Regions from separate parts of the Rhizobium sp. BK049 genome, predicted to be linked through region 1. Evidence: predicted binding sites of a transcription regulator. Region 1 holds the regulator's gene; each other region holds the start of a gene.
The links. Region 1 encodes LexA, which represses DNA repair genes until DNA is damaged. Its sites were predicted from a motif close to TGTTCNNNNTGTGTTCNG; they were not measured.
Positions count from the first base shown of each region.

Region 2: the regulator LexA is predicted to act here: its motif matches at 3,634-3,651, upstream of dnaE (DNA polymerase III subunit alpha).
Region 3: the regulator LexA is predicted to act here: its motif matches at 2,871-2,888, upstream of FHT70_RS22260 (ImuA family protein).
Region 4: the regulator LexA is predicted to act here: its motif matches at 3,867-3,884, upstream of FHT70_RS19275 (metallopeptidase family protein).

Region 1 is NZ_JACHYV010000008.1:202,839-210,616, reverse strand. It holds gene kdsA (3-deoxy-8-phosphooctulonate synthase) at 1-822, opposite strand, end outside; gene FHT70_RS11490 (VOC family protein) at 819-1,715, opposite strand; gene lexA (transcriptional repressor LexA) at 1,914-2,630, shown strand; gene FHT70_RS11480 (ComEC/Rec2 family competence protein) at 2,611-5,043, opposite strand; gene gltA (citrate synthase) at 5,333-6,622, shown strand; gene lpxB (lipid-A-disaccharide synthase) at 6,651-7,778, opposite strand, start outside.
Region 2 is NZ_JACHYV010000004.1:24,780-32,557, forward strand. It holds gene dnaE (DNA polymerase III subunit alpha) at 1-3,396, opposite strand, end outside; gene FHT70_RS05335 (DUF5680 domain-containing protein) at 3,910-4,374, shown strand; gene FHT70_RS05340 (ABC transporter ATP-binding protein) at 4,567-5,250, opposite strand; gene FHT70_RS05345 (lipoprotein-releasing ABC transporter permease subunit) at 5,265-6,572, opposite strand; gene proS (proline--tRNA ligase) at 6,588-7,778, opposite strand, start outside.
Region 3 is NZ_JACHYV010000023.1:94,623-102,400, forward strand. It holds gene FHT70_RS22250 (error-prone DNA polymerase) at 1-629, opposite strand, end outside; gene FHT70_RS22255 (DNA polymerase Y family protein) at 629-2,143, opposite strand; gene FHT70_RS22260 (ImuA family protein) at 2,064-2,825, opposite strand; gene FHT70_RS30465 (hypothetical protein) at 3,000-3,260, shown strand; gene dinB (DNA polymerase IV) at 3,274-4,365, shown strand; gene FHT70_RS22270 (SOS response-associated peptidase) at 4,362-4,859, opposite strand; gene FHT70_RS22275 (SOS response-associated peptidase) at 4,917-5,507, shown strand; gene FHT70_RS22280 (hypothetical protein) at 5,729-6,175, opposite strand; gene FHT70_RS22285 (hypothetical protein) at 6,344-6,931, opposite strand; gene FHT70_RS22290 (SyrB2 regulator) at 7,091-7,522, opposite strand; gene FHT70_RS22295 (DUF2726 domain-containing protein) at 7,721-7,778, shown strand, end outside.
Region 4 is NZ_JACHYV010000018.1:95,644-103,421, forward strand. It holds gene FHT70_RS19265 (error-prone DNA polymerase) at 1-1,437, opposite strand, end outside; gene FHT70_RS19270 (DNA polymerase Y family protein) at 1,434-2,981, opposite strand; gene FHT70_RS30410 (hypothetical protein) at 2,893-3,846, opposite strand; gene FHT70_RS19275 (metallopeptidase family protein) at 4,009-4,446, shown strand; gene FHT70_RS19280 (DUF1737 domain-containing protein) at 4,470-4,676, opposite strand; gene FHT70_RS19285 (CoA ester lyase) at 4,676-5,581, opposite strand; gene FHT70_RS19290 (hypothetical protein) at 5,695-5,928, shown strand; gene FHT70_RS19295 (VOC family protein) at 6,037-6,456, shown strand; gene leuD (3-isopropylmalate dehydratase small subunit) at 6,592-7,200, shown strand; gene FHT70_RS19305 (pyridoxal-phosphate dependent enzyme) at 7,477-7,778, opposite strand, start outside.

The DNA of each region.
Region 1 (7,778 bases):
GGCAAGCAGCTTCTCAAGCAGTCGCGGCATGTCCTTGAGATAGACCATGTTCGGCCCGTCGGACGGTGCGTTGTCGGGATCCTGATGGGTTTCGACGAAGACGCCGGCAATTCCCGTCGCCACTGCCGCGCGCGCCAGCGTTTCCACGAACTCGCGCTGGCCGCCGGAGGAATCGCCCTGCCCGCCCGGCTGCGCCACGGAATGGGTGGCGTCAAAAATGACGGGAGCTCCCATCGCCGCCATGATCGGCAGCGAACGCATGTCGGAAACCAGCGTATTGTAGCCGAAGGAGGCACCGCGCTCGCACAAGAGCACATTCGGATTGCCGCTGGCGTTGAGCTTCTTCAGAACGTTCTTCATATCCCAAGGGGCGAGGAACTGGCCCTTCTTGACATTGACGGCGCGGCCGGTTCTGGCGGCGGCGATCAGAAGGTCGGTCTGACGGCAGAGGAAGGCCGGGATCTGCAGAACATCGACCACCTTGGCCACCTCGGCGCATTGCTCGGCCGTATGAACGTCGGTTATGACGGGAAAGCCGAATTCCTTCTTGAGGTCGGCAAAGACCTCCATGCCCTTTTCCAGGCCGATGCCGCGTTCAGCCGAGAGCGAGGTACGGTTCGCCTTGTCGAAGGAGCTCTTGTAGACGAGGCCAATGCCGAGCTTGCCGCAGAGCTCCTTCAGCGTGCCGGCGACCATGAAGGCGTGATCCCGGCTCTCCATCTGGCATGGACCGGCGATCAGCGACAAGCGGCCAGTATTGGAAAAAGTGACCTGGCCTTCGCCTTCGCCGATCCTGACTTCGGAATTCGTGTCGGTGCTCATCGTGTTTCCTCGAAGGCGAAGAGCGCACCCTGCCCGGGCGTGGGCTTCACCAGAATGCGATTGTTCTTGCGTGTGAATGTGATCCCGTTAGCACCCAAATGCGCTTCTGTCACGGCAAGATCGATGACGGTGAAGAGGATTGCCCGCCCTCGCAGGCCGCGATCGGCTGATGAGACAGCGGTTTCGAAATAGGCCTCCAGCCCTTCCGGCGTCATCAAGCTGATCTTTGCATTCGATGCCGCGATATTCATGCCGAAACCCGTTTTCTCCACCGCCGCCTGCCCAATCGCAAGCCCGACGAAGGCGGCGAATGCCGCCGGGTCCGGTGCACAAAGTGCGATCTCGGCAATGCCGATCACGCCATTGGCGTGCGTCTCCAGCGCGGCGCGATCTGTAGGGAACGAATTGATGCGCTGGCAAGTAAAGAGAAAGAAATCGGGGGCGCGCAAATCAGCTGCAAAGGCCAGCTTAAAGCTGCCGACGCTCTCCGAACCGTCCGGCATCCGCATCGGCCGGCTGAACTGCAACATCTCACCGGCGCTCGCGCCGTTGCTGACGAAGCGCTTATGATCGAGGTCGGCATCCTCGCTGAGGAAGGCCAGCGCAGAAAGTCCCTCCTCGCCGCAGCGGAAACGGAAGGCGCGATTGCGGGCGATGAAGACGTTGCCCTGGCGGGCCGCTGCCTCGCTCTCGTCGACACTCGCCACGCCAAGCGGCTCCAGATAGGTCTTGTCGGCGAAAAAGATGCAGGCATTCTCCGTTCCGAAGGGATGGCGCGCATCGGCGGCGACGGTGAAACCGAGCTTGCCGAGCCTTTCGCGCGCCAGATCGATATTGACCACGGGCAGCACGACATGATCCAGCGGGTGCGACTTGGCGGAATGCGCGTTCATGAATATCCTCCTGAAACCGGCAAGAGATGTGCGACAGCACCACCCCTCAATGCAAGACATGTGCGCCAATCCGGCAAATGAAAATAAAAATCTCCACGAGTTGGCGCGAGGGTTTACGGAAATTTAGCTACTTGCGGAACACATATGGAACATATAGTGTCCGTTCTGGATTTGTTTCAATCACGGGGTCTGACGTCGATGCTCACGCGCAAACAACAGGAGCTTCTCCTTTTCATCCATGAGCGCATGAAGGAATCCGGCGTTCCTCCCTCTTTCGACGAAATGAAGGATGCCCTGGATCTCGCCTCGAAATCCGGCATTCACCGCCTGATCACGGCGCTTGAGGAACGCGGCTTCATTCGCCGCCTACCGAACCGCGCCCGAGCGCTCGAGGTGATCAAGCTTCCGGAGGCCTATAACCCCAGTCTTCAGCGTCGCGGTTTTTCGCCGAGCGTCATCGAGGGCAGCCTCGGCAAGCCCCAGCCGGTCGCCGCCCCCGCTGCGCCAAAGCCGGTCGCCGACAATGGCAACTCCGTCTCCGTGCCGGTCATGGGACGTATCGCCGCCGGCGTTCCGATCTCGGCGATCCAGAACAACACCCACGATATCGTCGTTCCCGCGGATATGCTCGGCTCCGGTGAGCACTATGCGCTGGAGGTCAAAGGTGATTCGATGATCGACGCCGGCATCTTCGACGGCGACACCGTGATCATTCGCAACGGCAGTACCGCCAGTCCCGGCGATATCGTCGTTGCCCTCGTCGATGACGAGGAAGCAACGCTGAAGCGTTTCCGCCGCAAGGGCGCCTCGATCGCGCTCGAGGCCGCCAACCCGGCTTATGAGACCCGCATCTTCGGACCCGACCGCGTCAAGGTGCAGGGCAAGCTCGTCGGCCTCATCCGTCGCTATCACTGACGCCGGATGGGCTGGAATCGGTAAAACGATCATTGCGCCAATCATAGGCGCGATGGCGCATCCATGGTCGCGACAAAGCATCGAAGGCGGTGGTGACCTCCAGGCCGGCATCGGCGAAACGCAATTCGAGCGAGCCGGTCCTACGCAGCGTCTCGCCGGTGAAAAGCGTGCCACCTGAACGGCAGCTGTTGAAACGCAGACGGACCGAGGTCACGACGATATCGGCCGTATCGCAGGCCGGGCCGAGATAGGCGGCATTGTCGATAACGGTGACGATATGGCCATTGCCAAGTCTTGATGTGCACCAAGCCTTCTTGACGCAGGAAAAACGGTTTGCTTCACCGCCTGCGGCGGCTGCCCGCATCGCTGCACTCGCTTCGTTCTGCTGATCGCGGGAAAGCCTGACACGGCGGCCTTCTCCTTCCGGCGGAATGGCCGGACCATCCAGCATCTTCGGCGGATCATGTGTCGGCAGCACCAGCGCTCTCTGCCACTGGTCGAATATGAAATCCGGCGGGTTTTCACGGTTGGAAGCTATTGCCTCAGCCGCGACGACCGCAACCAGACTGCCATCCTCCGAAATCACCAGATCCGGCGGCCGGGGAACCGGCAGAAGCAGCACGATGAGCGTAGAGATGGCGATGATCGATGTGCCGACATGGCGCAGCCGAGTGCGCAGCAGCGTCAGCAGCAGAAAGCCTGCCACTGCCACTGCGAAATACCAGCCGGGCAAGCGGCCGATGCCGATATCACCGCCCCAGCCGGATACCGTCTTGGCAACCGCAATCACCAGATCGAGGCCGAATCCGACGATCTTCCAGAGCGGAGCGTCCAGACCGAAAGGCATGAGCAACATCGCCAACAATCCGGCCGGCATGACGATGAAGGAGATAATCGGCATCGTCGCAAGGTTTGCCGGCAGGCCGTAAGCCGTCAGGCGATGAAAATGCTCGATCGAAAACAATGCGGTGGAAAAGCCGCCGATCAGCGAGGTCAGGAAGATCCCGCCGAAGAAACCGGCGACGGCAACGACCGGCCTGATGATCGGCAGTTTCAGAAAAGCGTTTTCGCGGACACGCCTGTCCTTCCACAACTGATAGCCCGATACCAAGGCCAATGTTGCGGCAAAGGACATCTGAAAGCTCGGTCCCAATACTTCCGAAGGTGAAATGGCGATGATGATGAGCGCGGAGAGAACGACATTGCGCAGGCTGATCGACGGCCGGTCGAAGAAGACGGCAATCAGCATGATGGCCATCATGATAAAGGCGCGCTCGGCCGAAACCCCGAAACCGGAGATCAGGTAATAGGCGGTGACGGCGATGAGCGCGCCGGCAGCGGCGATCTTCTTTGTAGGATAGGCTTGGGCGACGCCGGGAAAGAGGCTGAGCAGCATCCGGAAGCCGACGAAGAAGATGCCAGCCGACAGCGCCATGTTGAGGCCCGAGATCGCGACGATATGGGCAAGGCCGGACTGGCGCAGCGCCTCCGTCGTCGCGTGCGATATGGCGCGCCGTTCGTCCGTCACCAGGGCAGCGGCAAAGGCGCCGGTGTCGTCGGGCAGGATCGATCTTATGCGGTCGCCGATGCTGCTGCGCAGCTGGTAGAGCCATTCGAGCAGGGCGTCCGCCGTCGACCTGGCCGCCTGCGGGCCTGCCTCCAAGTCGAGTTTCTCCGGCGCACCATAGAAGAAACCGTTGGCGCCGATGCCGTCGAAATAGGCACCGAAGGAGAAGTCGTTGAGCGCGGGAAGTGCGGGCCCCGCCGGCGGCGTCAGACGTGCCTTGCCGGTGATGATGTCGCCGATCTCGAAAGGCGCATCGGCACCCCGGACGATCGCGGTGATGCGTCTCGGCGGCCGTTTCAGCTCCGGCGCCTCGGTGCCGGCGACGGCAAGAATGTAGCGCCAGCGCCCGCGCCCGTCGCCTTCCCGCCGTTCGACGCGGCCAGTCACCGTCGTCGTCACGGATGAATCGAGGATCACCGTCGAAGCCCGCCAGCTCTCGAACTGAGCTGAGAGCATGCCGCCGGCGAAAAGTGCCAGCGCCATGAAACTTGCGCGCAAGGCCGGTCGGCTGGGATCGGTGAGGAAAACCGCGGCCGCCGACACCAGCAGGCAGAGCAGCGATGCAACGAGGGGAAAATCCGATGCAGCAAGAAACCAGAAGGCCGAGCCGGCTCCGAGGAAGACCGGCGAGAACAGCAGCAGGCGGCCATGATCGGCCTCTTCGCCCAGCATGCAGGCCCCGGCACGGAGCGATTGCCCGGCAGTGGCCAGCAGCCGACGATGCAATGGGGTCTGCGACTGCGTCCTTGCCGATTGAGTCACCACCGCAGGCGCAGGAAAATCTGGCGGATCGGCAAGGCCGACGCCCGCTTGCGGCCGCAATTCGGCTGTCGTCGTTTCCTGCATGCCCCGCCCAAGATCACGCCGCCAGGCCCTAAGAATGCAACCTTCAAGCAAATCCGGCAAGGATAATCGATTGAAATACGAGCGAAAATCGTAAGTGGCAAAAGGCAAGTCGAATCATCAGCTTCCGCTATGCGTGCGGCTCATCGCTGCGGTGCCTAAAAGGTGATGCCGCAATGCACAAAATGCCGTCACGGTAACTTGGCATTAGCGTCACGATCATATAGCTATCGGAAAGGACGCTTAACCCCTATGGCGCTTTTGTGGCGCCACCGACATTTCGGAGGACAGCATGACGGATCAAAGCGCTACAATAAAAATCGGTGACAAATCGGTTGACCTCGCCGTTAAAAGCGGCACGATCGGCCCGAGCGTCATCGACATCGGTGCCCTCTACAAGAACACCGCTTCCTTCACTTACGATCCGGGCTTCACCTCGACCGCATCCTGTGAATCGAAAATCACCTATATCGACGGTGACGAAGGTGTGCTGCTGCACCGCGGCTATCCGATCGAGCAGCTGGCCGAGCACGGCGACTTTCTCGAGGTCTGCTACCTCCTGCTCTACGGCGAACTGCCGACGGCCGCGCAGAAGAAGGACTTCGACTATCGCGTCACGCACCACACGATGGTGCATGAGCAGATGAGCCGCTTCTTCACCGGCTTCCGCCGCGATGCACATCCGATGGCCGTCATGTGCGGCTGCGTCGGCGCACTGTCGGCCTTCTATCACGACTCCACAGACATCACCGATCCGCACCAGCGCATGGTCGCCAGCCTCCGCATGATCGCCAAGATGCCGACGCTTGCCGCCATGGCATATAAATACCATATCGGTCAGCCCTTCGTTTACCCGAAGAACGACCTCGACTATGCGTCGAACTTCCTGCGCATGTGCTTTGCCGTCCCCTGCGAGGAATATGTGGTCAATCCGGTGCTTGCCCGCGCGATGGACCGCATCTTCATCCTGCATGCCGATCACGAACAGAACGCCTCGACCTCGACCGTCCGTCTCGCCGGTTCATCGGGCGCCAACCCGTTCGCCTGCATCGCCGCCGGCATCGCCTGCCTATGGGGCCCCGCGCACGGCGGCGCCAACGAAGCAGCGCTCAATATGCTGACGGAAATCGGCACGGTCGACCACATTCCGGAATATATCGCCCGCGCCAAGGACAAAAACGATCCGTTCCGCCTGATGGGCTTCGGTCACCGCGTCTACAAGAACTACGATCCGCGTGCCAAGATCATGCAGAAGACGACGCATGAAGTGCTCGGCGAACTCGGTATCAAGGACGATCCGTTGCTGGAAGTGGCGATGGAGCTGGAGCGCATCGCGCTCACCGACGAATATTTCATCGAGAAGAAGCTCTATCCAAACATCGACTTCTACTCCGGCATCACGCTGAAGGCGCTGGGCTTCCCCACCACCATGTTCACAGTGCTCTTCGCCCTTGCCCGCACCGTCGGTTGGATCGCGCAGTGGAACGAGATGATCGAGGATCCAGAACAGCGCATCGGCCGTCCACGCCAGCTCTATGTCGGCGAACCCAAGCGCGACTACATCCCGGTTTCGAAGCGCTGATCGCTTCAGAGCTCAAAAAGAAACCCGGTCAGGAATGGCCGGGTTTTTTCTTTTCCAAAACGTCGAGAAGGATTTCCGCGGCCTGTTCACCGGGCGGCTTTTCCGTCTGCATGCGCTGCCAGATGAGCTCGTAGCCTTCCTTCATCGCCTTCAGCTGATAGGTATCGGCCGACAGCCTTTCCATCCAGCGTGCAAGGCTTGCGCCGCGGACGACATCGTTCAGATATTCCGGCACGACCGGGTAATCGGCGATCAGATTCGGCAGCGCGCCGGTCCAGGTCTTGATGCCCGATGTCAGCATGCGCATGATCCAGTCGACCTTATAGGCGGATACGACGGGAACGTCGGCAAGTGCGAGTTCGAGAATAACGGTTCCAGACGCCGCCATGGCTGCATCGGCCTCGGCAAAGGCTTTCCATTTTGCTTGCGCGCCGACGACGATCTCCGGCTTTACCGCCCAGCCCGCCGTCATTTCGCGGACGAGTGCTTGCCTGTGCGTTACGGTTGGCAGAATGAAGCGTGTCGGCCCATTACGGGCGACGATTTCATTCGTGGCCACCTCGAAATAAGGCAGAAGCTTCTGGATCTCGGAGGAGCGCGAGCCGGGAAGGAGCAGGATCGGGCCGTTGCCTGGCTGCCTTCCCACGCGCAGGCGACGTGTCTCCAGCAGCGCTGGGTCGGCGACCAGACGATGCCCGACATATGTCGTCGCCGGCCCATTGAGGCGCTGCATGGCTGCCGGTTCAAAGGGCAGGACGGCAAGCACGTGATCGACATAGCCGAGCATGCGCGTGGCGCGATATTCCTTCCAGGCCCAGACGCTCGGACAGACATAATTGACAACAGGCAGATCGGGCAACGCGGTGCGCACGCGCTTGGCGACGCGATGGGTGAAATCGGGACTGTCGATAATGACAAGGATATCCGGCTTTGCAGCGACGATCTCAGCCGTGGTGCGACGGATCAGGGCAAACAGCCTTGGCAGCCGGCTCAGCACCTGGGTGATGCCCATGATCGACAGCTCGGAAAAATCGAACAGGGATTTCAAACCTTCCGCCTGCAGCCCCTCGCCGCCAACGCCGACAAGCTCCACCGGTCCGCTGTAAATCCGCTTGAGCGCCGCGATGAGATCGGCCCCGAGCAGATCGCCCGACAC
Region 2 (7,778 bases), on a different contig from region 1:
TTTGCCCCCCTCCTTGATGACAATGAAGGAAACCAGACCGTCACCCTTAGCATTCAGATGGCCGGCAACCATCTTCAGCGGCCCGGAATCGCGGACATAAACGCGCAGCGCCTTCTGCATCTGCAGCGACTTTTCCTCAAGCGACTGGATCGTCTGGATGCGAAGACCGATACCTTCCGGCCGCTCCTCACCGGTTGCTGTCAGCAGGAAGGATGTTCCGGACTCGAGCACGTCGCGATACTGGTTCAGCATCTCCGAAAACAGCACCGCCTCGAACTGGCCTGAAGAATCGGAAAAGACGATGATGCCCATCTTGTTGCCGGTGCGGGTCTTGCGCTCCTGCTTGGAGATGACCGTTCCGGCAAGGCGTGCATTGGCGGCGCCCTGTTTGATCGCCGCTGAAAACTCGGCGAAAGTCTGCACACGCATCTTCTGCAGGATGTTGTTGTAGGAATCGAGCGGGTGGGCCGTCAGATAGAAGCCCAGCACCTGGAACTCCTTGAGCAGCCGCTCCGATGCCAGCCAGGGTGAATAGGGCGGCAAGGAGATCTTCTCCGGGCCCGAGTTTAGTGCGCTGCCGAAAATGTCCGATTGGCCGCTCAGCTTGTTTTCCTGGGCGCGCTGGGCATAACCGAGGATGCGGTCGAGGCCGGCGGAAAGCTGGGCGCGGTCGGTGCCGAAACAATCGAAGGCGCCGGCATAGATCAGGCTTTCGAGCACGCGACGATTCACCTGGCGCGGATCGATGCGCAGACAGAAATCCTCGATGCTGGCAAAAGGCTTGTCGCCGCGCACCTCGACGATGTGGTCGACGGCGGATTCGCCGACGCCCTTCAAAGCGGCGAGCGCATAATAGATGCGGTTGTCGCCGGTCTCGAAATGTCGGAAGGATGTCTGCACCGAGGGCGCAATCACCTCAATGCCCAAGCGCTTGGCGTCCTGCCGGAAATCATTGACCTTTTCCGTATTCGACATGTCGAGCGTCATCGAGGCGGCGAGGAACTCGACCGGATAATGCGCCTTCATATAGGCCGTCTGGTAGGAGACGATGGCGTAGGCGGCGGCGTGCGACTTGTTGAAGCCGTAGTTCGCAAACTTCGCCAAGAGTTCGAAGATGTTGTCGGCCTGCGGCTTCGAGACGCCGTTCTTGACCGCGCCGACGACGAAGCGTTCGCGCTGCTGGTCCATCTCCGCCTTGATCTTCTTACCCATGGCGCGGCGCAGAAGGTCGGCTTCGCCAAGCGAATAGCCCGACAGGACCTGGGCGATCTGCATCACCTGTTCCTGATAGACGATAACGCCCTGCGTTTCCTTGAGCAGGTGATCGATCATCGGATGGATCGATTCCAGCTCTTCGTCGCCATGCTTGCGAGCATTGTAGGTCGGAATGTTTTCCATCGGGCCCGGACGGTAGAGCGCCACCAGCGCGATGATGTCCTCGATGCAGTCCGGCTTCATGCCGATCAGCGCCTTGCGCATGCCGGCACTTTCCACCTGGAACACGCCGACCGTCTCGCCGCGCGACAGCATCTCGTAGGTCGGTTTGTCGTCGAGAGGAATGGCCGCAAGATCGACTTTGATGCCGCGCTTGGCGACGAAATCGACGGCGACCTTCAGCACCGTCAGCGTCTTCAGGCCGAGAAAGTCAAACTTGACGAGGCCGGCCTGCTCCACCCATTTCATGTTGAACTGGGTGACCGGCATGTCGGAGCGCGGATCGCGATACATAGGCACCAGCTTGGACAGCGGCCGATCGCCGATGACGATACCGGCGGCATGCGTCGAGGCGTGGCGATAAAGCCCTTCGATCTTCTGGGCAATGTCGAGCAGGCGCGCCACCACCGGTTCCTTCGCCGCCTCCTCCTGCAGCTTCGGCTCCTCTTCGATCGCTTTAGAGAGCGGCGTCGGATTGGCCGGATTGTTCGGCACGAGTTTGCAGATCTTGTCGACCTGACCATAGGGCATTTCCAGCACGCGGCCGACGTCGCGAAGTGCGGCGCGCGCCTGCAGCGAACCGAAGGTGATGATCTGCGCCACCTGCTCGCGCCCATATTTCGCCTGGACGTAACGGATCACCTCTTCGCGACGGTCCTGGCAGAAGTCGATGTCGAAGTCAGGCATCGAGACGCGTTCCGGATTGAGGAAGCGCTCGAAGAGCAGCGAGAAGCGCAGCGGGTCGACGTCGGTGATGGTCAATGCATAGGCGACCAGCGAACCGGCGCCCGAACCGCGACCGGGACCGACGGGAATATCATGCTGCTTGGCCCACTTGATGAAGTCGGAAACGATCAGGAAGTAACCCGGGAAGCGCATGCGCTCGATAACGCTGAGCTCGAACTCCAACCGCTCACGATAATCCTTTTCCTCGTAACCCCGCGACATGCCGAGCGTGGCAAGCCGCATGTCCAGCCCTTCCACCGCCTGGCGGCGCAATTCGCCCGCCTCGGCGCGTTCGGCCTCCTCGGCATCGTCGGTGGCGCCAGTGAAGCGCGGCAGGATCGGCTTTCTTGTCTTCAACACGAAGGAGCAGCGCCTGGCGATCTCGATCGTGTTCTCAAGCGCTTCCGGCAGGTCGGCAAAGAGCTTGGCCATCTCGGCCCGGCTCTTCAGGTAGTGATCTGGCGTCAGGCGAAAGCGACTGTCGTCGGAGACGATGGCGTTATGCGCAACCGCCATCAGCGCATCATGGGCGTCGTAATCGTCGCGGGTCGGAAAGAAGGCCTCGTTCGTGGCGACGAGCGGCAGGTCATGCGTGTAGGCAAGCCTGACGATCTTCTGCTCGTGCCGCTTGTCGTAGGTGCCGTGCCGCTGCAGTTCGACATAGAGTCTGTCGCCGAAGAGACGCTTCAGCGTGAGCAGCCGGGCTTCCGCCTGGCCGGGATGACCTTCCCTGACAGCCGCGTCGACCGGTCCGGTCAGGGCGCCGGTCAAGGCGATCAGACCTTCCGTGCCTGCCTCTTCCAGCCAGGAGGCTCTGACATGTATGGCCTGGTTGCTATCGCCGCCGAGATAGGCGCGGCTGACGAGATCGACCAGCCTTTCGTAACCGGCCTCCGTCGCGGCAAGTAGAACGATCGATGGCAGCTTGATCAGGGCCTGCTGACCGCCGCGCTTCTCACTTTCCAATCCGTCTTCCATGTCGATGGAGACCTGGCAGCCGATGATCGGCTGCAGGCCCTCGTCCATTGCCTTCTGGGAGAATTCAAGGGCGACGAACAGATTGTTGGTATCGGTAATGGCGATCGCCGGCTGACTATCGCCGGTCGCCTTATAGAGGATCTTCTTCAGAGGCAGCGCGCCCTCAAGAAGCGAGTAGGCGGAGTGGACCCTCAAGTGGATGAAGCCCGGCGTGCCGCCGATCGCCTCACCCGTTGAACCCTTTTCCGTGTCCGCCATGAAATGCCTTCCCAATCAGCCGAAATGAATCGGATGCATTGTCGGCATTGAGGGCAATGATGTCCAGAAGAAGACCCGCATGCGAACCGCATGACTGCCATGCGATCCCCTGAAAACTTTAGATCGCGATGACGATCAGCGAGAAGCTGGCAACGAACATTGCGATGGAGGTGAATGCTGCGATATCACGGATCATGTCAGTCATCTGGCTCTCCTTTACTCGTTATGTTTTTAATTTGTTCCATCTATGTTCCGATGTCAACAGGAATCTTTTCCTTCGCGCTTGCGTTTGGAACTGCCTGCCCCGGACTGCGAATCGAACCTCGCCCTCAGCGCTGGCTTTGAACACGCTCCGCGACCGGCTCGACATCGCCGGCCGAACGGATCCGTACGGCGCACCCGATGTCTGATGCACCTGCGCCCAGGCGATCGGGCGATGCCCACTCTTTTGTTCTTCTTATGTTCTCATCGTTCTGCTATATCCGTATCAGATGAGGCAGGAGGAAGATGATAATGCTCGACACCGTGATGCTGAAGGACTTCATCGTAGAGGCGAAGGCCGCGACCTATGTCGGCGGTGGTGTGCCTCGCCCGCCCTGCCGGCCGGGCGCTCACGATATCGGCTACGAGCGCGGCGACTGGTCCTATCTGGACAGCTACTTCGGCGGCACCGACTTCGCCGGACAGGAAGTGGTTTGGTTTGCCGGCGAACCCGTCTGGGCGATGAATTATTTCGGCTGCGTTGTCGCGCCTGATCTGATCGACGGCAGTGCCGCCGGAACGGTAATCAAGGCAGCGCTGTCGGCAATGTATCGGGAGGGCCGCTTTCTTGGCGGAATGGAATTCGATCATCCGTTCGGCCGCTATGTCGACCACAGCGACGGCGGCTGTGCGCGCTTCAGCGGCCAGGAATGCGTCATGGTCGATGGCCGGAAGGCCTATGTGCTCGATTATCGCGGTGGGCTGGTTATCCCCTGATGTCCGACCAGGAGGTCGGCGAGATCAGCCCCTCATCCGCCTGCCGGCACCTTTTCCCCGCTTGCGGGGCGAAGGGATATGGCCGCGACCCCTCCGTTCCCCACCTACCTCTCGCTGGGCAAGTCCCCTCGCCCCGTTTACGGGGAGAGGGTTAGGGTGAGGTGGTCAACCAAACAGCCATGGATAGCCGTCTCAAAAGTCGACGATCTTGCCGTCCGAAATCGTGACGCGCCGATCCATGCGGCCGGCAAGTTCATGGTTGTGGGTGGCGATGAGGGCGGCAAGGCCGGATTGGCGCACCAGCGCCTCCAGCGCATCGAAGACGTAGCTTGCCGTTTCCGGATCCAGATTGCCGGTCGGCTCGTCGGCAAGAAGCAGCGTCGGCGCATTGGCGACGGCGCGAGCGATCGCGACGCGCTGCTGTTCGCCGCCGGAAAGTTCAGCCGGGCGATGCGAACCGCGATGGCCGATGCGCATATAATCGAGAAGCTGGCCGGCTCGCTCCCGGGCCTCCTTCCAGGACAGGCCGGCGATCAGCTGCGGCATCATGATGTTCTCAAGCGCGGAAAATTCCGGCAGGAGGTGATGGAACTGATAGACGAAGCCGATCTCGCGTCGGCGGATCGCCGTGCGCTTCTCATCGGAAAGGCCATCGCAGGCAAGGCCGTTAATGGTAACCTCGCCCCCGTCGGGATGCTCGAGCAGGCCTGCGACATGCAGCAGGGTCGACTTGCCTGTGCCGGAGGGGGCGACAAGGGCGACGATTTCCCCTTTAGACAGCGAGAAATCCGCACCCTTCAGGATCGTGAGCAGCGTATCGCCCTGCCCGTAATGGCGCTCGACGCCGGTAAGCTTGAGGACGACGTTGCGGTTCATGAATGCGGCATTCCTTATTCGTAGCGCAGGGCCTGCACCGGATCGAGCCTGGAGGCGCGCCATGCCGGGAAGATGGTGGCGATGAAGGAGAGGCTGAGCGCCATGACGACCACCGAGATCGTTTCGCTGATATCCATCTCGGCCGGCAGCTGGCTGAGGAAATAGACCTGCGGATTGAAGATCACCGTGCCGGAGATCCAGGAGAAGAACTGGCGGATGGATTCGATATTGACGCAGACGAGAACGCCGAGCAGCACACCGGCAAGGGTACCGACGATGCCGATCGCCGCCCCTGTCATGAAGAAGATGCGCATGATGGCGCCGGCGCTGGCGCCCATGGTGCGCAGGATGGCGATATCGCTGCCCTTGTCCTTCACCAGCATGATGAGGCCGGAGATGATGTTGAGCGCCGCCACGAGCACGATCAGCGTCAGGATCATGAACATGACGTTGCGCTCGACCTGGAGTGCGGAGAAGAAGGTCTGGTTGCGCTGACGCCAGTCGGTAAGGTTGATCTGGCGGCCGGCCGCCTCCTCGACCTTGGATCTCAGGGTGTCGTCGATATCGTCGGGATGATCGACGAAGAGCTCGATCGACTGCACAAGCCCGGCGGCATTGAAGTAGAGCTGCGCTTCCTCCAGCGGCATGAAGATGATCGAGGAATCGTATTCCGACATGCCGATCTCGAACAGGCCGGAAATCTTATAGGATTTGACGCGCGGATTGACGCCCATCGGCGTGATGTCGCCTTCCGGCGAGGTCAGGGTAATGAGGTCGCCAACGCGCAGACCCAGCTGATCGGCCATGCGGGTGCCGATCAGCACGCCCTCGCCAGAGGCATAGCCCACCATGTCGCCGGATTTGATGTTGTCGGAGATTGTCTTGAGTTTCGTCAGGTCTTCGGCGCGGGCGCCGCGCACCAAAGCGCCGGTGCTGCCGCCAGCCTGAGCGGAAGCAAGCACCTGCCCTTCGACCAGGGGCAGCGCCATCTTGACGCCCGGCACCGCCGCGAGTTTGGCGGTCAGGTCGGGGTAATCGGTAAAGGGGCCATCGACCGGCTGCACGATCATATGACCGTTGATGCCGAGGATGCGCGAGACGAGTTCGGTGCGAAAGCCGTTCATGACGGCCATGACGATGATCAGCGTCGCAACGCCGAGCATGATGCCGACGAAGGAGAAGCCGGCGATCACCGAAATGAAGGCCTCCTTGCGGCGGGCGCGCAGATAGCGCCACGCCACGAGGCGCTCAAAGGTGGAAAATGGCTTGCCAGCCGGACCCAAGCCGGATTTTGAACTCCGGTCCACTGCTGCCTCTGCCATTTCGCCTCCGTTTCCTTAAGCCACGAACCTGTTGATCGCCGCTTCGATGGTCATCGTTTCACGGGCGCCGGTCTTGCGGTCCTTCACTTCGACCTCGCCGTTCGCGACCGCACGCGGGCCGGCGATGATCTGGACAGGTACGCCGATCAGGTCGGCGGTCGCGAACTTCGTGCCGGCCCGGTCGTCGGTGTCGTCATAGAGCACATCCTTGCCGGCCTTTTTCAGCGCGGCGTAGATCAGCTCACAAGTATCGTCGCAGGCCTCATCGCCCGCCTTCATGTTGATGACGACGACATCGAAGGGTGCGACCGATGCCGGCCAGATGATTCCGTTGTCATCATGCGATGCTTCGATGATGGCGGGAACAAGGCGTGTCGGACCGATACCGTAGGAACCCATGTGGACGAAGTGTTCCTTGCCGTCGGGCCCCTGGACTTTCGCGCCCATCGGCTCGGAATATTTCGTGCCGAAGTAGAAGATATGGCCAACCTCGATGCCGCGGGCGGAAAGGCGCTCGGCTTCGGGAACGGCGTTGAAGGCAGCCTCGTCGTGCATTTCCGAGGTGGCCGCGTAGAGCGAGGTCCACTTGTCGAAGATCGCCTTCAGGCCTTCGACGCTGTCGAAATCAGTGTTTTCGCCGGGAATATCGAAACCGACGAAGTCCTTATGGCAGAAGACTTCGGATTCGCCGGTATCGGCGAGGATGATGAATTCATGGCTGAGATTGCCGCCGATCGGGCCGGTATCCGCGCGCATAGGGATCGCGCGAAGGCCAAGCCGATCGAATGTTCTGAGATAGGCGGCGAACATCTTATTATAAGAATGCTCCGCCCCTTCGCGCGTCAGATCGAAGGAATAAGCGTCTTTCATCATAAATTCGCGCGAGCGCATGGTGCCGAAGCGAGGCCGGATCTCGTCACGGAACTTCAGCTGGATGTGATAGAGATTGAGCGGCAGGTCCTTGTAGGATTTGACGGAGGAGCGGAAAATATCCGTCACCATCTCCTCGTTGGTGGGGCCGTAGAGCATCGGCCGGTCCTGGCGATCCTTGATGCGCAGCATCTCCTTGCCATAGGCATCATAACGGCCGCTTTCCTGCCAGAGCTCGGCCGATTGCAGGGTCGGCATCGAAAGCTCAATGGCGCCGGCGCGGTTCTGCTCCTCGCGGATAATGGCGTTGACTTTGTCGAGCACACGCTTGCCGAG
Region 3 (7,778 bases), on a different contig from region 1:
AAGCCGACATCGTCGATGGTGGTGCCGGTCCGAATGCAGGTGACGACATCCTGCAGCTGCCGCCGACCCGGCTCGTGAAACAGCACATCGTTTGTAATGACGGTCTTCACCCGATGCTTGACCGCCAGGCTCGACAGCTCATGCAGACGCAATTGATCGTTGGGCCGCCGGCGCAGGCAAAGCGAAACATAGGCACGATCACCGAAGACTTCCGCCATCTTCCGAAGCTGCACGGCACAGGTGTCGTCCGCCATATCAGGCACGAGGATGCCGATCAGCCCTTCGGCATAGAGCGCGACATCGTCGAGATGCAGGATGCAGTTGGCCTTGCCGCCGCGGCCCTTGCCCAGGGTCAGAAGCCGCGTCAATCGCGAATAGGCGGCGCGATCGGTGGGATAGGCGAGGATCGACATGCCGTCCTGCAGGTCGAGCCGGCAGCCAACGACGAGCCGCAGGCCGGTGGCGCGCGATGCCTCCAGCGCCCGGACGATGCCGGCCAGGCTGTTGCGGTCGACGACGCCGAGGGCTTCGATGCCCATCAGTTTTGCGGTCGCAAACAGCTCCTCCGCCGAGCTCGCGCCGCGGAGGAACGAGAAATGCGTGGTGACCTGCAGCTCGGCATAGCGCATCACGCAAACACCCCGTGCAGGAACCATTTGTGCGAGCCGGTGTCCGTATCGACACCATCGCCGGAGCGGAAAATCCAGAACCGTTCGCCGGTATCGTCCTCGACGACGAAATAGTCGCGCACGGCGATCCATTCGGCGCTGCGTTGCCACCATTCTCCAAAAATCCGTTCCGGCCCGTCGGCGCGCTTCACCCGGCGCCGCTTGCCGCGCCAGGTAAACGAGACCGGCGGATGATCGGGCAGAAGCGCAATCACTTCTATCAGTTCGGGATGGGGCAAAAGGCGCGACGGCCGCGGCCAGTGCAGCGGCCAGGTGGCGCCGTCTTCCGCCGCCGTCGGCGCGATCCGCCGGACGCTGCGCTCCGGGACGTCGCTCGCCACCGGCGCCACCCGGAAAATCCGCTGGCCGCCGCGATTGTCGAGCACATCGATGAGCGGCGTCACATCGGTCACCTGCTCCTCGATGAGCGACGACGCCGAATGCGCCTCGATCAGCGGCTCGGCGATGATCGCGGCAAGACTGAGCTTTTCGATGCCAAAGCCAGGCTCGATCCTCTCGATCCGATCGCGGAAGAGTTTCGTCAGCCAGGCGATATCGCGGACCGGCTTGGCCGTACCGGCGCGGAGCGACTGAAGCGTGTTGTCGACGCGGTGCACGATGAGATCGGCACGTCGAACGCCAAGTCCGCGCTTCTCGAGCTCCAGACAGAGCTGGCGCACGAGGCGGCTCACGTATTTCTCAATGGTTTCCGGGGCGCCGATCGGCTCGGCGAAAGATTTTTGGACTTCGACGAGATCCGCGGGCCGGATCGGGTCGATCGGCTCGGCGACGCGGCCGAACAGCTGGTCGAGACGCCGTGCGACCTCCGGACCGAAGCGGAGCGTCAGCGGCGCCCGCGGCGTGGCGGCGAGATCGCCGACGGTGGCAAAGCCGAGGCTGCGGAGGCTGGCCACAGTTTCCCCCGGCAGTCGCAGCGACGACAAGGGCAAGCGGTTCACCGCCCGGGCCGTTTCGCCGCGTGGGATGATGATCGTTTCGCGATCCGTTGTCCGGGCGAGCGCATGCGCCGCGCCCCAAGTGTCGGCGATCGCCGCACGCGCCGCGAGGCCGCGGCCACGAAGCCGATTGACGAGACCCGACAGCATCAGATCCTCGCCGCCCTGAAGATGATCGGCGCCTTCGGTGTTCATGACGATGCCATCAGGAGGATCCATGGCAACGACAGGAGAGTATTGTGACAAGGCCCAGAGTGTCAGCCGTTCCAGCGCCGCGAGATCGGCTGCCGGATCCGCATCGATCATCATCAGGCCTTGGACCAATGCCTGCGCCTTGGCCGCCGGCGTGCCGAGACGAAGGCCGAGTTTGGTCGCTGCCAGATCAGCCGCGGCAATCCATCGCTTCGAACCACTCCTGGCGATCACCACCAGCGGCGTTTCAACCGATAGCGAAGGATCGTCCCGCCTGATCCGGTCGGTCGGCAGTGTCGGAAGAAAGACAGATACGACCCTGGCCATCACATGCTCCGATGATGAATTCGCCTCCCTCCCCTGCTTTGACCCGCATCAGCTCCGCCAGCCAACGCGCCCGCCCGACACCGGCGACCGGCAACGGCTCGGACGGCAGCACCGAGATCCGCCAGCGGGTTGCCGCCGCCGTCGGCATGCCGAAATCCGACGCTTCTGTCTGGCGCCGCCAGCGGCGGATCACCAGGCCCAATGTCCCGGATTTCTCTGCCGCCAGCTGCAGCCGGCGCGATGCCGTCATCGGTAGGCGCACCAGTTCTGCGACGACGGCGCCAAGCCCGCCATAGCGAAGGGCCTCTTCGAAGCTTGCGAGCACGGTCTCTTCTCTGTCGCATTCGACGAAGATCACGCGGTCGGGATGCAGTCCGACCTGGGCAAGTGCGGGGAAGAACAGATCGAAGCGGGTGAGGCACCACACGACCTTGCCGGTGGTGCGGGCGGCGATGCCGCCGATGAAAAGGGCTGCCGCCGCGCCGTCGACGGCGCCATTGCCACCGCCGGCGACTTCATGCAGCGCGCCATATGCCAGCCCCCCTCCCGGCAGTTGCGCATCGATCTCGCCAACCCCGAACGGTAGGACACTGCGCGCGCGCAAGCCGGCCCCTTCCAGGCTGGCGATTTTCTCGCGCAACTCGTCGAGAACGGCATTCGAAGTGGCGACGGCTGCGGTCATGATCTCCTTTACGGCAACCCGTTTTCGGCTTGAGATGATGAAATATGTTCTGTATTTGTTCTCAAAGCGGAAATGAGTCAATGCGCATGTGGCGAGCGGAAGTTGAGCGATAGTGCCGATGGAGAAAATCCGTGAACGGATTCAATTCGATGGCGTGAATGGGAATTTTTTCGCATGGCGCGACCGGAGCCTGTGAACGATCTGGATCCGAGACTGAGGGATCACCGTGAGCCGATCATCGAATTCATCTGTCACCCATGTCATCGCCACTGCGCGCTTGAGCGCAAGCTGTTGGTGAAAGCATTCGGCGCCGGTGCCAGCTTCGCGGTGATCCGCCGGCGCATGGGGATGGGCTGCGAGCGAATGCAAACGCCGGAGGGTGACAAATGCGGCGCGCACTTCCCATGCCTGAGCGAGCGATACAGAGGGTCGTGATGGAAGCTAGGCGATGACAAACGACGAAGGCAGCGAGCGGCCGCGCAAGATCGTCCACATAGACATGGACGCCTTCTATGCGTCGGTCGAGCAGCGCGACAATCCCGAGCTGCGCGGCCTGCCGGTTGCCGTCGGCTATCCTGCCGCCCGCGGCGTCGTGGCTGCCGCCAGCTACGAGGCACGCAAGTTCGGCGTTTATTCGGCGATGCCTTCGGTGACCGCGAAGCGCAAATGCCCTGACCTCATCTTCGTCAAACCACGCTTCGATGTCTACAAGGCTGTCTCGTTGCAGATCCGCGCGATCTTCGCCGAATACACGCCGATGATCGAGCCACTCTCGCTCGACGAGGCCTACCTTGATGTCACCGAAAACCTGAAGGGCATGGAGATCGCCACCGAGATTGCCGCGGAGATCCGGGCGAAAATCAAGCAGGTCACCGGCCTCAATGCGTCGGCCGGGATTTCCTACAACAAGTTCCTCGCCAAGATGGCATCCGACCTGAACAAGCCAAATGGTCAGGCCGTCATCACGCCGAAGAACGGCCCGGCCTTCGTCGAGCAGCTTCCGATCAAGAAATTCCATGGCGCCGGACCGGCGACTGCCGAAAAGATGCATCGGCTCGGGATAGAAACAGGTGCGGACCTTAAGGAAAAGACACTCGAGTTTCTGGTCGAACATTTCGGGAAGTCGGGACCATATTTCTATGGCATCGCCCGCGGCATCGACAATCGTCAGGTCAAGCCGGACCGGGTGCGGAAATCCGTCGGCGCGGAAGACACGTTCTCTGAGGACATCCACTCTTTCGAGCCGGCACGCGAAGGCCTTCAGCCGCTGATCGAGAAAGTCTGGGGTTACTGCGAGGCCAATGAAATCGGCGCCAAGACGGTGACGCTCAAGGTCAAGTATGCCGACTTCACCCAGATCACCCGCAGCAAGACGGTTGCGGCACCTCTGCAAACGATCGGCGATCTCGAGGAGGTGGTCAGCCTGCTTCTCGCGCCGATCTTCCCGCCGCGCAAGGGAATCCGCCTGCTCGGCGTTACGCTGTCATCATTGGAACGGCAGACCTCTGAAGTGGTGCCCCAGTTGCGGTTGGCGCTTTAGATCGCCAGCGTCGCCTGGGTTGGATCGGTCGAATGGCGCTTGACCCGGAATGTCCCTGCCGGCAACGGCCGCAGGATTTCCTCCTCGGGCATGAGCCCGTCGAGCCAGGCCAGGCGTTGATCTCGTCTCAGCACCGCCATCTGGCGGTTATGAAACGGCGCGAGATCGGAATTCGCTTCGATTGTCAGGATGGCGTAGGCCTCCGGCCAGTCCTCAGTCTCCGGCCGCCAAATCCCCGCGAAATAGAACCAGTCGCCGTTGGCGAGCGAGAAGCTGAAGCTCTTGTGGCGAAACTCCGAGGCCGGCACCAGGCAGCGGTCGGTCGGAAACGTCCATCCTTCTGCCCGGACGACGGTCACGGCGTGCGCATCGCCGTCGCGCGGGCGCAGGCCCCACGGCAGCTCCACCATCTCCACATCGCCGTCATGGCGCCTTATGATCACGCGGCGCTCATCGAGCGGGGCGTCGGACTGGAAAACGGTCGCACTCATCATAGATAGAACATATCAGGAACGACATTCCCACACAACCAGATCTTAGACGGAGGACGTATGTGCAATGATTATCGGCTGATGGTGGATGTCGCCTCGATCGTCGAGGACTTCGCCGAGCTCAAGATCAAGATCCGCTTCGGCGAAGGCGCGCCGAACCTCGAAGGGCGTGAGGACATCAAGATCACCGATCTCGGACCCATTGTCCGAACGATCGACGGGACCCGGGACGAGGCCGAGCTCGTGCAGCGGCGCTGGAGCTGGCCCGGGCCGAACAAGCGTCCGGTCTATAACTTCCGGCCGGAAGGCCGGGAGTTCAATTCGAATCGCTGCCTGATCATTGCCGATGGTTTTTACGAGTTCACCGAGCCGAAGGACCCGAAAAAGAAGCGCAAGGACAAGTGGCTGTTCACCCAGAAGGACGAGCCGATCTTCTGCATTGCCGGCATCTGGCGCGAAACGCCGGATGTGGGACAGGCCTTCACCATGCTGACCATGGAGCCGGGGCCAGACATTGCTCCCTACCACGACCGGCAGATTGTTATCCTCGAGCGGAATGCCTGGGCCGATTGGCTCGATCCGACCGTCTCCGCGAAGTCTCTGATCAGTCCGCTTCCGGCGGGGACGCTGGCGGTGGAGCAGGTCGGTTAGCGCCCTCTTGCAGCAACTCGTCGAAGGGACGTGCCGGAACAAGACTTCTTGGGCGGAGCACGTCTGCGGTGAAAGGGAGTCGGACTATTCACCCAGCTGTTCTCAGAAATGGTGGCAAAGGACGTCCGGAAATCGGAGTTTGGAAAGTCACCGGCGCTCGGCGAAGGAGGCTTTGGAGGACACATTGCCGAACTCGGAGAAGCTGGCACATCAGTCACCTCTCAGACAACGCCAAGTCGTTGGAGCATCGTCCGAAGCTGCAGATTTTCCTCGCGGAGTCGCTTTATCAGCAATGCCTTGAGACGCCGGTTTTCCGCATCAAGCGCAGCCAGTTCATCAACGGGAGCTTCGACGGAAGCGGCGAAAGATCCTTTGCGGCGCTCGCCGCTTGCGCTGTCGGCATGATTTCCCGAGCGGCTCTCGCCGATGCGCGTCGCTGCTTTTCGAGCCGGCCTCTTGGCCGACTGTCTGTTCGATCGGGCGATGGAGCGAACGTGATCGTGATGGCTTTGCGATGGGTCGATTGGCATCGGTTCGACCAAAGAAGCGGCGAGCGGAAACTGGTTGCTGGCGTCATCGCTCTGGTCGAGCTGATTTGCTGGCTCTCGGTACTGGGCCATTTCGTTGGGTTCGCCGACAGCGTCCAGTTTGTGCTTGGGTTCGAACAAGTGCGGCGCTTCCGTCTCTGCCTGACGGATGAAAGCCTTGATATCGGTGTTTCCCCAGATCGAATTTGCCTGGGTTGTCAATCGCCGGCGACCCGACTTGAATTCGACGACGAAGTTTCGCTGTGGTGTTTTCATATTTACATTAGACCTTTAGATTCTGTGCCAAGCTCAATTGACGTCGAACCGTTTCAGCATCGTCTTGAGCTGGGCGTTCTGCAGCTGGAGCTTCCGGGCGAGCTCTCTTTTCAGTTTTTTGATGTCCTCATCAAGGCTTGCCACATCGTCGAAGAACGCGTCGCGCGCAGACGACCGAGGCACGCCTTGACCTTCATGTGTCACGACACCGGCCCGCGCGCCTGTGTTAGCCTGGGCTCCCATCCTCCGCTCACCGCGGCGGTGCGGAGACCTTGTCCGAGACTTCGAATTTGTCTCGATTGGCTCATCGGCGCTTTCAACTGAACGACGCGCTTCGCTTGGTGAGGGTGTCAAAACCTCGTCACCAACGACCGGCGGTGCCAATGCCTGCGCCGCATCGCGATCGCCTTCCAGCCCATTCGAATCTGATGCCACCTGCTCGACCGGAACAACCTCGTCGTCATCCGCAGAGGTAGTGACTTCGGTTGAGGGAAGTGCCGGCGTCTGCTCCGCCTGATAATCGAGAGCGGGATTCGTATCATGCCCGATGGAACTCTCGAGCCCTTTTGCCGCTCGACGCCGCGACGTCAAATCGACGAGGAATTTCCACGGTGTTTTCATCGGCATTTCACCTCGATCAAGCCGGGCTGCGATGCTGCGTAGCGCCCTGTCCCCACTCGCAGGTCGGCCGGGCACGATGGAGGCGCCCGGCGACTATTTTTCTGCTGAAGATGCGGTGGCTGAAGCCGATGGCGGCCGACCTACATGTCTGAGCGCTGGTCAATCCAGGCCGAGCCGTTTGCGCAGGTCGGTATTTTCCTGGCGTAGCTTGTCCGCCAGCAATTTGCGCAAACGCTTGTTCTCTTCTTCAAGCTGAAGCAGATCTTCCAGCTCATCAATCACCGGTGCGGACGCCTTTGCCGTTTGCGGGGAAGGCTTGGCGATTTTATTTCTTCCTCTCCCCCTGAGAGTGCCTTTGGCATCGGAAGGTCTCGCCTCGATCGACCTCGGCTTTCTTCCCCTGCCCCGTCCAGCAGGTTTTGCCTCACCTGCCGCCGGCGCCGGTTCGGTGACGGCCTCGGTCGCGGCAGAAGCCGGTTCGGCAGCTTGCTTTTGACGACGCGGCGCACGCTTCTTCTTAACGTCCGCTTTTACAGGCGCATTCGTTTCCGCGACCGCAGCAACGGCGCCGGTATTATTCTCTTCAGCCATCAGACCTCTCCTCTATAGCCATGTCTCTTTTCAACTGGGTGAAAGACGGAGTCAACAAAGGCGCTACGGTTATCGCCCGCCTAATATCATGAATTCGACAGCGTGTTACTTGACCGGCTGTGGCCCTAGTTCTTTTGGCTAACTTTTCGCAAGTCAGGCATGCGCTCTACTATGCTGGCGGGAAATCTGGAGAGGGGCATGCACTATCGCCAAAGGTCGGTGCTGTTCGTGGCGCCTTGGCTTATCATCGGAATTG
Region 4 (7,778 bases), on a different contig from region 1:
GTCTTCCGACCAGCCCCAGACGAGACTGCTGATGGCCGACTGAACATCCTCCGACAGGCCAAAAGCCTTGGCGACTTCGCGGCCCGCCGAACGAGTGCGATAGCTGGTGACGGCTGCCGTCAGCCCGGCATGCGCGACGCCATACCTTCCATAAATATGCTGGATGACATCTTCACGCCTGTCATGCTCGAAATCGACATCGATATCAGGCGGCTCGTCCCGGTCCATCGAAATAAAGCGATCGAAGAGGAGCGTGCTCTTTTGAGGATCGACTTCGGTAATCTCAAGACAAAAGCAAATGACCGAATTCGCTGCCGACCCCCTCCCCTGGCAGAGCACACCAATCTGATAACGAGCGTGCTGGATGATCTTGTGAACCGTCAGAAAGTAGGAGGCATAATTCTTGTCGCCGATGAGTTTCAGCTCATACTCGATCTGCTGCGCCACTTTCTCGGGAATACCACCCGGATAACGTTTTGCCGCTCCTGCCCACGTCAGCCTTTTCAGAGTTTGCTGCGGGGTTTCGCCGGGATCGTTTTCCGCGGGATAATTATGTTTCAACTCGTTCAGGGAAAAGCTCAGCCCTGCGAAAAACACCTGCGTATTCTCGACCGCGTGAGGATAGTCCCGGAAAATCCTGGATACTTCACGTGCATCCTTGAGAAAGCGTTCGGCATTGGGCGCCAGAAGGAATCCGGCTTCCGAGATCTGCACATGCTCCCGGATCGCGATCACGATATCAGAAAGCGGCCGGCGATCGGGGTGATGATAGAGCGGCTGATTGGTTGCAATCAAGGGCACACGGTTTCGGACGGCCAACATGGAAAACACCGCAAAGGCCTGCCGGTCCCGCCCGTCATAGGCTGGCGACAACGCCATGAAAAATCCCTTGCGGAACCGTTTGCGAAACCGCTCCAGATAGTCTTCAAGCACCGGCTGGCGGGCAGGATCGCTGATAAGGCTCCGGTCCGGAACGAGCGCGAGCATCATCTCGTCGCCCCATTCCATGAGCTCTGCTTCTGTCAGAATGCAGGCGCCCTTGACTGCCTCTTCTTTCAGATTGCCCGCGCTGAGGAGACGACAGAGATTCGCCCAGCCCTGCCGATTGCGGGGATAGGCGAGAATATCAGGCGTTTCATCGGAAAAGACGAGTCGGGCGCCCGGCTGAATCCGGATAGGATCGAGAATCTCTTCTCTTTTCCCTTCCTTCGCTGCCTGAGCCAAAATCGCATCTCTGTTTTTATATCTCTCCTCAAGCTGCTCGGCCTGCGCATGTGCCCTGACGACGCCGGCAACCGAATTGCGGTCCGCAATGCCGAGACCGCCGAGTCCGAGGTGAGCGGCCTGCACGACCATCTCCTCCGGGCTGGAGGCACCTTCGAGGAACGAGAAGTTCGTTCTCGTGCCGATTTCGAAGAATGCAGGCTCGGCCCTCATGCAAAGACCCCATGCATGAACCAGCGTGGATCGGGTTTTTCACCATAAAGACCCTGACGATAGATCCAGAAGCGGTGTCCAGACTCATCCTCTATTCTGAAATAATCGCGCGTCTGCGCATCATCCCCATCGATCCACCATTCCATGGCGACCCGTTCCGGTCCTTCACTTCTTGCCACCTGATGTTGTGTCCGCCGCCAGCGGAAAGTCTGCGGTGGACCGTCCGGCACTTCAGCAAATGCGACCTCAACAGGCTCCGGGTTTGCAAAGAGCCGCAGAGGGCGCTCCTCACGAAAAGGAAGCGCGCTGTCCTGCTTCACTTTCTGCAATGCCGGTAGGCTCTCCATTGCCGGTACCGTGATCACGGCCCGCTCCGGCACATGGCTTTCCCGAAGTTGGAAACTTTGCAGGCAATCCCGGCCAAGACGGGCCGAAACGCGGTCGACGAAGGTTGAAAGAGAGATTTCATCCTGCCGGTCACCTTCAAAATCGCCCTGCGTGTCGTTGAACGGGTCATGCCGCAGCACATCCAGGCGCAGGATCTCGAAACCATAGCCGGCATCGATATCGTCATAAATCGCATGCAGCCGTTCGGAAAATAACCCTGCAACGAGCTTCGGCTCGCGAAGCGGCCGCGAAGCACCGACGGAAATGCGGAAAACCCTGCCGTCGACACGAAACAGCACTAGCTCGAACACCCGCCCGCCGGCACCGCGCGCTTCCAGCGACGGCTTCAGCGACACGGCAACCTGCCCGGTGACGGCAAGGATCTGTTCTTCCGTTCCGATCGGCTCGATCAGACGACGTTCGGACGAAAGACTGGCGACGGGACGCCGGGGCGAGATCGGCTCCTCCTCGCGGCCCAGCGCCTGGTCGAGCCGCAGAAGCAGCGCCTGGCCAAAACGACGGGTGAGCGGCGCCCGCGGCGCATGAATGACATCGCCGACATATTTGAGCCCGAGCTTTTTCAAAGCCTCGACGATCTGTTCTTCCAGGCGCAAGGCCGCGACAGGCAGCGGCATCAAAACATGCTCCGTCTCCTCGTCTTCCACGATGCCGCCGTTTCCGAAACGGGAGACAGCCCAGGAAAGGCCCGGCGTCGATGAGACCGCACCTCGTGCATCGAGCCCCATATGGAAGAGCCGCGACAGAATATCCTTGAGAAGAGCTCTTTCCCCGCCGAAGAGGTGAGCGCAGCCGGTAATGTCGAGAAGCAGCCCATCCCTGCCATCGAACGCCACCATCGGCGTATAACGGTCGCACCAGTCGGCAATGGCTTCCAAAAGCCGGCGGTCGGCCGCAGGATCTTCTTCCATGACATCGAGCGCCGGATACATGGCGCGCGCTTCGGCAACGCCTTGATCCTTCCGCAATCCCAACCTCTCGGCGAATTCGTCCAGCGCCGTCAAACGCATGGCGTTGTTGAGCTTGCCGCAACAGGCGAGCGGCGGTTCTTCAGGACGCCCTTTCGAACGCCAGGAAAGCCCCCAGCGCTTGCGTGCGATGCGATCTGTGGCCAGATGCGGGAAGCTGAGCGCCAGAATGCGCTGATTTTTCGCCTGGAGACCGAGTGAAGCTTGGTTCGTCGACGGCAAGAAATTCGCGTTCATGGGGGCTCCACTCCAGAAGGAAGGAGAATGGAGCCGGATGTCGGCTCTTCTCCAGCGTGAGACGGAAAATCGGGTTGCCGATGCTGCCGGCTAGCTTCGATCCGTCCGGTAACGGCCGCAGATGCGACGGCGCCGGCTCGACCCGAAGGCGCAAAGCAGCACTGCTCGCTTCCTCCGCGCCGGCTTGACGGATGAGGAAAAGCGGACGGCGGGCGGCACGCGCCCTGAGGCTAAGCCGACGGCTTTCGGTCAGACCGAAATGCAGAGGATTGCCACGCACCTCCATGACGACGGCAGAGAAGGCTGCGCTTTCAACGGCAGCTTCCGCAAGCCAGAGCGCATCCTCCAGCTTGCGCGGCGCGGCATGGAAAAATCGCTCCGGCTTCAATCCGAAATCCTTAAGCCCCGGGGCATAAGGCCGGCCTGCTTCCAGCGCGCCAACCGTATCGCCGATCCAGAGCAGCGGCAGAGACCTCCCGGCATCTTCCTCTTGTTTCTGCATCCACGTCACAACAGCCATAGCCAGGCCGCTTGCCGCCCCAGCATCGCGGGAACTTGCAGCGCGAAATTCAATGATCGCGTCGAGCGGCAGGCCGCCTTCCATCGCCTCGTCGAGCGGTGACACGCCAATTGGTAGGCGAAGCCCGAGGTCGTTCCGTTCCTGAATCTCTCCGGTCTTTTCCGAAGCCATGGCTTCCCGCTCCGCTGCCGCAAGCGCCGGCGCAGGCTTTCCTTCTAGCTTGGCGATGGTTTCGCGGAGCGCAAAAAGCCGCTCGCGCGCCAGGGCGTTCTGCGCCATGGCGTTTACTCCGTCCGTATTGTTCCTGTTATGTTCTTATGGATTCCAGAGAGCTGAAGAAGAGTCAACAATCATTTTTTATGAATTTATTCCTGCCTTTGATTCCGCACTCGAAAATCGGCGGCAAAGGTTCTATATGGGCCCGCAAAGGAAGGAATATTCATGGCCCGCGTAGACCAGAGCGATGATTGGCAGGACCGCCATGCGCCGACGATCAGCACCTTCGAGTCGCTGGCCATGGAGGCTTACAGCCATTTACCGGATGAATTTCGCCAGCTGACGACCAATCTCACCATCGAGATTGAGGATTTCCCCGATGACGACGTTTTCGAGGATATGGCGCTGGAAACGCCTTTCGACCTGCTCGGCCTTTTCGAAGGCAGGGGAATTTCGGAGCGTTTCACCGTGGAAACCGGCGAAATGCCGAACCGCATTCGCCTCTACCGTCGCCCCATCCTCGACTATTGGGCCGAGAACGACGAGACGCTCGGCGATATCATCACTCACGTCCTGATCCACGAGATCGGCCACCATTTCGGGCTGAGCGATGAGGATATGGAGCGGATCGAGGCCAGCGCCGAGGAAGCCGCCGAGCGCTGAAACCGTGCGTTCGGCAGAACGCGCTATTGCTCGGAGAGCTTCATCTCCGGATCGTAATCCTTGCCTTCGACAGTCTTGACGACGGCCTGGCCGCATTGCATCGCGCCGGTTGCGGCATTGAAGGCATAGGTCGGCGAGCCCTCCAGAGACCAGCCCTTGTTGAGGGCGGCGGTGACCTTGTGGCAGAAGGAAGCGTCGTCGGGACCGGTCAGGAAGCGGTAGAGTTTCATCAGGCGGGCTTTCTTGCAGAAATCAGGCGGGCTTTATGAACCAGAGCTTCGGCCTGGACAAGATGCAGCCGCTCAATCATCCGGCCGTTCGCATTGATGACGTTGAGGCCTTGGGCGGCCGGATCGGCAAAGGCTGATATGATTGCCTGCGCTTCGGCAATCTCTTCCGCGCTCGGACCGAAATGCCGGTTGGCGGCCGCAATCTGCGCGGGATGGATCAGCATCTTGCCGGAAAAACCCATAGCGCGACCCTGCCCGCATTCGACGTCGAAACCTTCGCCATCCCGAAAATCGTTGAAAACGCTGTCGAGCGCATCAAGCCCATAAGCCTTGACTGCGAGAATGACCTGCATCAGCCAGGGCACGAGAAAGCTTCGCCCCGGCTGCGGCAGGACGCCGGTTTCCTTGCGCAGGTCGTTGAGGCCGACGACGAGGCAATCGAGCCGCGCCCCCAGCATGCGGCCGGTTTCGGCGATCGCCCCGACGTTCAGCACGCCGCGCGGCGTTTCGATCATTGCCCAGATGCGCAGCTCCTCCGGCACCTGCACATCGGCCAGCAGATCGCCAATATCGATGACATCCTGGGATCCATCCACTTTCGGCAGGAGAACGGCGTCGGGCAAAAGCGCCTTGACCAGATCGAGATCCGCCGCCCCGAATCCGGATGACAAAGAATTGATACGAATGATCCTTTCCTTGCCCTCGAGCGGCGGTCCGGCAAAAAAAGCATGCAGATTTTCCCGCGCCTGGCCCTTGCTCTCGGGCGCGACGGAGTCCTCCAGGTCGAAAATAACCGCATCACAATCAAGAGAACGGCTCTTTTCGAGCGCCCGCAGATTGATGGCCGGCACACTCAGCACCGAGCGGCGCAGACTTGAGGAACGCAGAGGTGTGGTTTGCTTCATCAGCCATTAGTGCCAAGCTTCGCAAAGCCCGGCAAGACAACAAAAAGCCATGCTTGCCTTGCAGAGAGGAAAAGGAAGGACCACATTCCTTTCTGTAGAAAGGTTTCAAACCCATGCAGAACATTCGCTCCATCTTCTTCATGCTGGCCGGCGCCACCTTCTTTGTCGCCATGCTGCTTCTCACCTTCTCGGTGACGCTTGCCGTCGGCGGCATCCTGACCGTGTTCATGGTCGGACGCGCGCTTTCGATGAAGATGAAGCCCGCTCCGGTGCGCGCCAAGGCAAACAACGGCAAGCCGGAGATGCGCGTCTGGAACGACGGCCGCGGCACGATCATCGATCTCTGAGGTCCTGCTTTCAAAAATATTGGCCGCCACTGTCGGATCATGCTTCCATGATACGTCTTTGAAGCACCCGGGCATTCAGCCGGCGCTCAAAAACGATGGAGGACGAGCATGGATACGATGGAAGACAAACCGGCCAAGCTGCCGCCGGTGAAGAATGGCCTGCTGCCCTACCTGACCGTCGATGGTGCGGTGAAGGCCGCGGAATTCTACAAGAAGGCCTTCGGCGCCGAAGAGGCCCACAGGGTGCCGGTCGATGAAAGCGGCCGGACGATGCATATTCATCTCTATATCAATGACAGCTCCCTCATGCTGGCGGATGCCTATCCCGAATACGGCCATCCCTTCAAAGGCCATGAAGGTTTTGCCATCCAGCTTGTTATCGACGATATCGATTTCTGGTGGGATCGTGCCGTGGCCGCCGGCGCCGAAGTCGTCATGCCGGTCGAACTGATGTTCTGGGGCGATCGCTACGGCCAGCTTCGCGATCCGTTCGGCGTCCTCTGGGGCTTGAACGCGCCTGCCAAGTAACAGGCCTCGCACCGCCCCCAGGCCACGCGAACGTCGCGTGGCCGCCATTTTAGAAAGATTCTCCTTCATTTCGGCGAAAAACTGGACTAGATGCACATTCAGGAAAGTACGTTTTGCTGAAATGGAGCATAGGTCATGGATAAATTCGTGAAGCTCACGGGCGTTGCAGCGCCCCTGCCGGTCGTCAACATCGACACCGACATGATCATCCCGAAGGACTATCTGAAGACCATTAAGCGCACCGGTCTCGGCAAGGGCCTTTTCGCCGAAGCCCGCTATAATGAAGACGGCTCCGAAAATCCCGATTTCGTGCTGAACAAGCCGGCCTATCGCGATGCCAGGATCCTAGTCGCCGGCGACAATTTCGGCTGCGGTTCCTCGCGCGAGCACGCTCCCTGGGCACTGCTCGATTTCGGCATTCGCTGCGTGATCTCCACCAGCTTTGCCGATATTTTCTACAACAACTGCTTCAAGAACGGCATCCTGCCGATCAAAGTCAGCCAGGAAGACCTCGACAAGCTGATGGATGATGCCTCGCGCGGCTCCAACGCCATCCTGACAGTCGACCTCGAAAACCTCGAGATCACCGGACCCGATGGCGGCTCCATCAAGTTCGATCTCGACGAGTTCAAGCGCCATTGCCTGCTGAACGGCCTCGACGATATCGGCCTGACCCTGGAAAAGGGCAAGGCGATTGACGAATTCGAAAAGAAGAACGCCGCGTCGCATCCCTGGGCGGCTTAAGCTATTCAATTACTTGCTGATCGAGCCGGGCCTTCGCCCGGCTTGGCCTGCCCAACATAATCCTTAGTTCAGACGATCGGGGCACCTGCCCCTCATCCGGCTGCCGCCACCTTCTCCCCGCAAGCGGGGCGAAGGTATGCCGCACCGTCTTCCTCGGCCTCAACGCTGCGTTTGCCGCGTCCCCTCGCCCCGTTTACGGGGAGAGGGAGAGGGTGAGGGTGAGGGGCAGCTATCGGGGCACGAACCGAACCTAGCTCGGCATTTCTTTGATCTCGATCAGAGAAACTTCTCCTTCCAGAGCCTCAGCTTTTCGAGCGACACGCCGATGCCGCCGCAGACTTCGATCAGTGGATTGTCAAAGCGCTGAAGCAGCGCGGCATGCACATCGGCAATGGCAAGGGCGGCACCGCAGGCCGGCTCCACGAGGATGCGATGCGCATCGGCAAATTTCAGGCAGGCGGCGACGGCATCGGCGTCGCTGACGACAACGCTTTCGATCGGATGCTGCTTCGGTAGATCGAAGACATGCTGCGCCACCTGCCTTGCACCGAGCGACGTGGCAATCGAGGTGATGGCGG